One region of the Priestia sp. LL-8 genome, then DNA from elsewhere that is predicted to be linked to it. Evidence: a T-box and tRNA genes for the amino acid it is inferred to sense, from the RefSeq annotation. Region 1 holds a T-box; the other holds one or more tRNA genes.
The links. A T-box is a leader RNA that pairs with one kind of tRNA and senses whether it is charged. The one in region 1 lies ahead of leuS (leucine--tRNA ligase), so its partner is inferred to be a tRNA-Leu.

Region 1 (4,082 bases):
TTACTCATTTTTTCATTGTTTTCTCCAAGAATCATACCTTGGTTAAACAGTTTCTGGAACGGCTCTTTTGTTGGAACTACGCCGATATCATATAAAAACTTATGCCAGAAACGAGCATACAATAGATGAAGAACAGCGTGTTCAGCTCCACCTATATAAATATCAACCGGCAACCATTCTTTTAATTTGTCTGCATCTGCTAACGCTTCACTGTTTGTCGGATCAATGTAGCGTAAGTAATACCAGCAGCTGCCTGCCCATTGAGGCATTGTATTTGTTTCGCGGCGCCCTTTTTTGCCCGTTTCCGGATCTACAACGTTCACCCAGTCATCAATGTTTGCTAATGGAGATTCACCTGTACCTGACGGCTTGATTTCAGTTGTTTTTGGTAAAACAAGCGGAAGCTGATCTTCAGGAACTGCAGTTGTTGTGCCATCTTCCCAATGAATAACAGGAATCGGTTCACCCCAGTAGCGCTGACGGCTGAATAACCAGTCACGCAGACGGTATGTTACTTGTTTTTCACCTTTTTCATTTGCTTGAAGCCACTGAATCATATTTGAAATTGCTTCTTCTTTATCTAGACCATTTAAGAATTCTGAATTAACGTGCTCGCCGTCGCCTGTATAAGCTTCTTTCGAAACGTCTCCACCCGCTACTACTTCTTTAATCGGCAGTTCAAATTTAACAGCAAACTCATAATCACGCTCATCATGAGCGGGAACAGCCATAATTGCACCTGTACCATAGCTCATTAGAACATAGTCAGCAATCCAAATTGGCATTCTCTCGCCGTTTACAGGGTTAATTGCATAAGCACCGGTAAATACGCCTGTTTTGTCTTTAGCTAAGTCTGTACGTTCTAAATCGCTTTTGCTTTTAATTTGATCTAAGTACGCTTCTACCGCTTCTTTTTGTTCGGCTGTTGTAATTTTTTCTACAAACGGATGTTCAGGCGCTAAAACGGCATACGTTGCCCCAAACAGCGTATCAGGACGCGTTGTAAACACAGTAAATGTGTCATCATATCCGTCGATTGTGAAGTGAACGTGAGCTCCTTCAGAGCGACCAATCCAGTTGCGCTGCATTTCTTTAATACTTTCTGGCCAATCAAGCTCATCTAAATCTTCTAGTAAACGATCTGCGTAAGCTGTGATTTTAAGCATCCACTGCTTCATTGGACGACGCTCAACCGGATGTCCCCCACGCTCACTTTTGCCGTCAATAACTTCTTCGTTCGCAAGTACTGTTCCTAGAGCAGGACACCAGTTAACAGCTACTTCATCCACGTAAGCTAAGCCCTTTTTATATAGCTGTAAGAAAATCCACTGCGTCCATTTGTAGTAGTTTGGATCAGTTGTATTAATTTCTCGCTCCCAATCGTAAGAGAAACCTAACGATTTGATTTGACGACGGAAATTATTAATGTTAAGTTCAGTGAATTCAGCCGGGTCGTTTCCTGTATCTAATGCATACTGTTCAGCAGGTAGTCCGAATGCATCCCATCCCATCGGATGAAGCACATTGTATCCTTGCATACGCTTCATACGAGATAAAATGTCCGTTGCTGTATAACCTTCTGGATGCCCAACGTGTAAACCCGCCCCAGATGGATAAGGGAACATATCTAATGCGTAAAACTTACGCTTTCCTTCATCTTCTGTTGTTCTAAATGTTTTATTTTCTTCCCAAACTTTTTGCCATTTTTGTTCGATCTTTTCATGATTAAAAGCCATACATAATCCTCCTTGTACGCTCCAGCTGTATTTAATTAAACTAAAAAACCCCTCATCCCTCAAACAAAGGGACGAGAGGTTGAATAAACTTCCCGCGGTACCACCCAAATTAGCACAATTATGTACTCACTCATTTTCCTTAACGCGGATAGACGGTAAATGTTACTTTCCTTCACATTTACAACTCCAAGGTGAGTTCATGAACGCTCGTTTGCTGACTCGCACCACCCGTCAGCTCTCTTAGCTCGCTTCGTTCATTACTATTCCTTATCATAGTTTTTACATCATACTACCTTGTATTGTAAATAATATGTTCGTAAACTGCAAGTTGTTCAACGGATTTTGTAAAAGTTTCTACACTGCAGCACTGCTTTGTTGCTAAATCTTCTCTTTCATTCTTATATATGAACAACTTCTCCCAAAAACATACATCCACGGCCAAACAAAAAAGACAGTGAGACATAACTAAATCAATCCAATTTAAAGACGAACAAATAGGATAAATGCGCTAGTATGAATCTCTTGGTTACACCGCTGTTGATTTCCGTGCAAGACTTCTCTTTCCGCGGGCAGCCAATGAGCCTCCTCGTTGCATACACTCATGCGGGATCTCACCTATTTCAGGAGTCTTTGTCTTACCCTCCACTCCACAGCTCGAAGCACCTAAACAAATGAAACCTACGTTCACCATAAACATAAAAAAATCCGAACGATTCGTCGTTCGGATCTTCCTTCACCTAAAATACTTTTATTCCAGTCTCTACTTTCTTTAGCGGCTATTATTAAATGCCAAATCCAAAAGAAAACAGGATAATCGCAAGTACAAGACCAACAAGCGGAACAATTACCGTCATAGCGGCAACTGATCCATACGCATCTTTATGAGTTTCTCCGCAAATAGAATTAATTGTGGTGACGACATAACCATTATGAGGCAATGAATCTAATACTCCAGAGGAAATAGCTACTACGCGATGGAGAGCTTCTGGATTTACACCAGCATCTAGATAGTGAGGGGCTAAAATTGGCAGTGCAATCGCCTGACCTCCTGAAGCCGAACCTGTCATCCCCGCGATAACACTCACCGCAATAGCTCCCCCAATTAACGGACTTCCTGGAATATGCGTCATGGCATCTACAGCTACTCCAAACGCGGGAACAGCCTTAGCAACCCCTCCAAAACCTACTACAGCGGCTGTATTCCCAATCGCAATTAACGCACCCAAGGTTCCTTCTGAAGCTGCATTCCAAAATCCTTTAAAATGCTTTCGGTTCACAATATAAGTGACAATGATACCACTTAAAAGTGCGACAATCAACGCAGATTGCTGAAGTGGCTTATGAAGTGCAAAAGAAATAATGAGCACGACCACAAGGGGAAGCAAACTTAATAACGGATTAGGAAGAGACTGATTTTCCGTTACTGCTGGATCTTTCTCGCGTGATACAAAACGCTCTCCATTTTTAACTGCTTTTGAAATCAAGCGCTTTAACCACCAGTAGCCGAATACAGCCATCACTACCGCTACAACTAAACTAACTTCCCATCCTGCATACGGACTAGTCTTCAAATATTCAATTGGAATCCAGTTTTGGATTTCAGGCGATCCAGCCGAGGTCATCGTAAACGTAACGGAACCGAATGCTAAAGCAGCAGGGATAAATCGCCTCGGCAAATCAGCCTGTTTGAATAAGCTTAAAGCCATTGGATAGACAGAGAATGCTACTACAAACAGACTGACTCCTCCGTATGTTAAGACCGCACAGGCAAGTACAATCGCCAACACTGCTCTTTTCATTCCTAGTTTACTGACAATCCAGCGAGAAACACTATCAGCGGCCCCGCTGTCTTCCATTACTTTTCCAAAGACGGCGCCCAATAGAAACATTAAATACCAAGAAGCAATAAATCCTGTGAAACCAGACATGTAATTTCCAACAAAATTTGCTTCTCCTTCTTTCACCAGCTGTGGAAATAAAGGCATTCCGCTTGTTAACGCAACAACTAAAGCACTGAGCGGACCTGCTATAAATAAATTCATGCCTCTCATCGTTAGTACAATGAGCAGCAATAACCCTCCAATTAATCCAATCATACTAAGCATGTTTAGCCCCCCATGAAGTCATATAATTAGAAAACGCTTACATATTTACAGGTATATACTCCTTTCTTTGCTTGTCACAACCCTTACTATATTATTAAAGGAATACCGAAGACATTCCTACGTTTATTCAGCAGTCAAAAATAAAACCACCTCTATTTATTTAGAGATGGTTAGTGAACGCTGACGTTTTTCTTTTAATTTATAATCGTATATCCATGTTGTACACATGCTGAATAGCAAT
Region 2 (4,082 bases), 2.5 Mb from region 1:
CATGGCATAATCGTCTTCACGATAAAATAATAGTAGTGGATGGTCAATTAGGTATTAGTGGAGGACGAAATATTGGAGATAAATACTTGGCCAGTCAACCAGATAAAAATTTTGTCTATGACCGTGATGTGCTGATTTATAACACAAAGCAAGAAAGTAATAGTGTCATTCTTTCAATGGAGAAGTATGTAGAGAAATTATGGAATCATTCGTATACACGCAAAGCTTTTCCAAAGCTCAAGAAAACTAAACAATTTCGTGGTCTTTCAGGAAAAAAATTGTTGATAGATCAATACGAAGAGGCCAAAAAAGCAAACGAACCTTTTGTCCATCCTTATATTGTATGGAGAGAGGCAACGATGCCTACAAGAAAGATTTCTTTTATTACAAATCCTATTCAACGAATGAATAAAAGCCCTTTTATATGGAAAACGTTTATTAAGCTTTCCCAGCAAGCTGAAAAATCCATTGTTGTTCAAAGTCCTTATATCGTGCCAACAAAAGAGATGGAACAGTATATAGATAAGCGAGTAAAACCAAAAGTACAAAGAATTATTTTAACTAATTCTATTACATCCACTCCAAATGCTATGGCTTTTTCTGCATACTTGGGAGTAAAGAATCGCGTTATAAAAGCTGGTTCAAAGCTTTATGAATATCAAAAGCCTTATTCAATTCACGGAAAATCCGTTGTTTATGATCAGCGTTTGAGTGCAGTTGGTTCTTTTAACTTAGATTCACGTTCTGTATTTTTAAATACTGAATCCATGGTTATGGTAGATAGTGAAGAATTTGCAGCCGAGTTAACAGGAGCTATTGAAACTAAAATTTCTCACAGTATGCTTGTGGGGAATGAGGGAGAACCTGTGGATTTTAATGCGGATTCTCAAAAAAACGTGCCTCCTGTAAAATCTGCACTCCTCCATATTCTTTCGGTCTTTACGCGGTTTTGGAGACATTTTGTATAATGCTGTGTTACAGAAGAGTCTCTAAAACAAGTAGCGGAGATTAAAGAGGACTGCAGCTGGTGAAGGGAATGTGTAAAAAGCTGTGATATGCCTCACAGTTTTTTTGAAACCGCTAGTACTAGTCGTGATTCATCAAAAGCCCTATTGACGAAACTTCATATATGTTTTATTATAATATAGCGTCGTCAATAAACGAGGTTCTTTTGAAGAAATCATTTCTAGGGGCATAGTTTAAAGGTAGAACTACGGTCTCCAAAACCGTCAGTGTGGGTTCGATTCCTACTGCCCCTGCCATTTTGGAGTTTTCTTTTAATTCACACGCGGGTGTGGCGGAATTGGCAGACGCGCTAGACTTAGGATCTAGTGTCTTATGACGTGGGGGTTCAAGTCCCTTCACCCGCATCTTTGCTTTTATATATTGTGCGGAAGTAGTTCAGTGGTAGAACACCACCTTGCCAAGGTGGGGGTCGCGAGTTCGAACCTCGTCTTCCGCTTCTTTTCGAAAGCAGTTTGCATGTGCAAACTGCTTTTTTTGTTGTAGAAATAAAGATTTTTACTATGCTGTTTTTAATTAGAAATAGTTTATTAAAGCAGTGCTGCTTATACGTGTTGTTTTCGTGAATATACACATATTATTGGGGTTACATTAAAAGCTAATGAACGATACGTAAAGACATCTAATATGGTTTTTAAGATAGGGGAGAGTCCCATGGAATCTAGCTGGTTTTCAGTTATACCGTTTTTAATTGTTATTCCCATAGCTATTTTCACCAAGCAAGTACTGCCAGGGTTGTTTTTAGGCTTATTAGTAGGCGCTTATTTGATTGATCATTCGATTGTCGGAGGTGTTGAAAAGTTACTTCACTACGTTGTACAAGCTCTTAGAAATAAAAGTAATATAGAAATCGTTGTCTTTTTATACGCGTTTTCAGGGCTTATCGGAATGATTAAGATGGCTGGAGGAGTTAAAGGTTTTGTGGAAACAGCCGCAGAAAGAATTGATACAAGAAAAAAAGCTCTTATTTTAACCTATGTTTCAACCATTGGAACATTTAGTGCTCCCACATTTCGTTTTGTGACGATCGCGCCCATCATGAGAGCGTTATTGAAGAAAGTAAAAATGACGACAGCAGAACTAGGGTTTGTTATTGAAACAACTGCTACTCCTGTTATCGTCTTAATTCCCGTGGCAACTGCATTTGTAGGATATATGGTATCAATCATCCAAATGGCAATTGATCATCAAGGCATAAAACAAGACGCTTATTCTTTATTCATTCAAAGCATTCCTTATAATTTCTTTTCGATTGTAATTATTTTAGTAGGGATTTATTTGAGCTTTTTTCATCATTCAACATCTACCGCTCCTATGAAGCTGGAGGAAGAAGACGAAAAAGATTGGCATGATTGTCATCCTTGTGTATCGAAGGATTTGCCTTCTAAGCCTTGGAATTTGTTAGTACCTTTACTTGTTGTGATTTCACTCACCTTACTGTTAACATGGTGGAGTGGACATCATAAGAGCCACAGCTTTTTTGAAGCATTCATTAAAGCAGACGTGCTAGAAGCGATGGTAGTAGCTTTAATTATGACTACGTTAATTACCCTTATTTTTTTCTTGTTTCAGCGCTTTACATTACAGAATTTGCTTAATGGTTTTATCACAGGAGGCAATGACTTGATGTCCGTTATTCTGCTGTTATCGGTAGTATGGGGATTATCGGCTGTTACAGAAGACTTAGGTTTTTCAAATTTCGTGACGGCACATTCTAAGTGGATTCCTCAAATGTTTGTCACTCCGTTCATGTTTATCTTTGGAGCCGCTATTTCTTACTTTATCGGATCTGCTTGGGGAACGTGGGGGATTTTAATGCCGCTTGGCGTATCGCTTGCAAGTTCTGCAGATCTTTCTTTACCGTTGATTATCGGTGCGGTATTTGCGAGCGGTTCATTTGGAGCGTTTTCTTCACCTTTAAGCGACGATACGAATACCATCGCCAAAATATTAGATTTATCTGTTATTGAATATGCCAAATATAAATTAAAGCCAGCTTTAATTGCAGCGGGAATAACAGTTGCTTTCTACCTTGTTGTATCTTTCTTATTTTAAATGAGAAAGATAGCCGTCTATTATCAATTTTTTATTTTTTTAATTTAAAGTATGCATACAGTCCTAATGAAAGGCAGACTAGCATGATGCAAGTGAGCGGAAATAAGATAGTATTAACAAAGTGGTCATAAAACCATATATACAAAAAAAACACCTCAATCATTTTAAATCCATTCTTTCTATTTACTAGAGATCCAACTATCCGTGCTGCTTCTTCCTATTCCTTAAAAATGCGATAATTAGAAGCAGTAGGGGTATGATAGAAAATAGTGGCATATGTAAAAGATATCTCGCAACGTGTAATCCTTCATAAAGGTGTTCTTGAAAATTGCTAGCGATTGTAATCGACAAAAATAACACAATGATGCCCAAAGGATAAGCTAGACGTGAAGGCGATTTAATTTTAAACAAAGTAGCTGTACCTATTATAGAAGCATAAAACAAGATGCTAACTTTAAAATAAATCCCAATAACCATCGCGAACATAAAAAATACATCTAGACGCTCTAAAAAATCAGCTACTTGGATCGTTTGGACAGTACTAAGAAGAGGGAACTGTGATCTTGTCGTCAGATCAACTCCAAGCACGCTAATGTTAATGATCATTGTAATAATTAGATTAATTCCGCTTAATCCCGTTGCGCATAGCATGGTGACACTCGCTTTTTTGGGATTGCTCAAATAAGGAAGAAGCATGGTAAATACAATAGCCTCTGTGAAAGGAAAATACAGCGTTTCGGTTAAAGCAACTTTTGCAACAGGGAGTACTCCTTCTTTTAATACCGGCTGTAAATTCTTGAAATCAATTAACCCTGAGCTAATAATTAAGATGAAGCCTGCAACAGCCAGAAAATACATAAAAATAAACAGAAGCTCTCCTGACCGGGCTATTGCTTCAATTCCTTTTCGGGTAATATAGATAATGACCAGCATCAATAAGGCATTGGCAATAAATAAAGGCGTATCGGGATAAGCAAAAGTGAGAAGCATCTCTCCGAAATCTC

Region 2: it encodes a tRNA-Leu, which carries the amino acid that the T-box ahead of leuS (leucine--tRNA ligase) is inferred to sense. The anticodon was not compared.

The regions. Positions count from the first base shown of each region.
Region 1 is NZ_JAZAQH010000001.1:4,638,976-4,643,057, forward strand. Features, by position in the region: gene leuS (leucine--tRNA ligase) at 1-1,736, opposite strand, end outside; T-box leader at 1,801-2,019, opposite strand; gene U9R83_RS24190 (GntP family permease) at 2,519-3,841, opposite strand; gene U9R83_RS24195 (MDR family MFS transporter) at 3,998-4,082, opposite strand, start outside.
Region 2 is NZ_JAZAQH010000001.1:2,171,523-2,175,604, forward strand. Features, by position in the region: gene U9R83_RS11010 (phospholipase D-like domain-containing protein) at 1-968, shown strand, start outside; tRNA gene U9R83_RS11015 (tRNA-Trp) at 1,189-1,262, shown strand; tRNA gene U9R83_RS11020 (tRNA-Leu) at 1,289-1,370, shown strand; tRNA gene U9R83_RS11025 (tRNA-Gly) at 1,391-1,462, shown strand; gene U9R83_RS11030 (Na+/H+ antiporter NhaC family protein) at 1,678-3,078, shown strand; gene U9R83_RS11035 (GerAB/ArcD/ProY family transporter) at 3,277-4,082, opposite strand, start outside.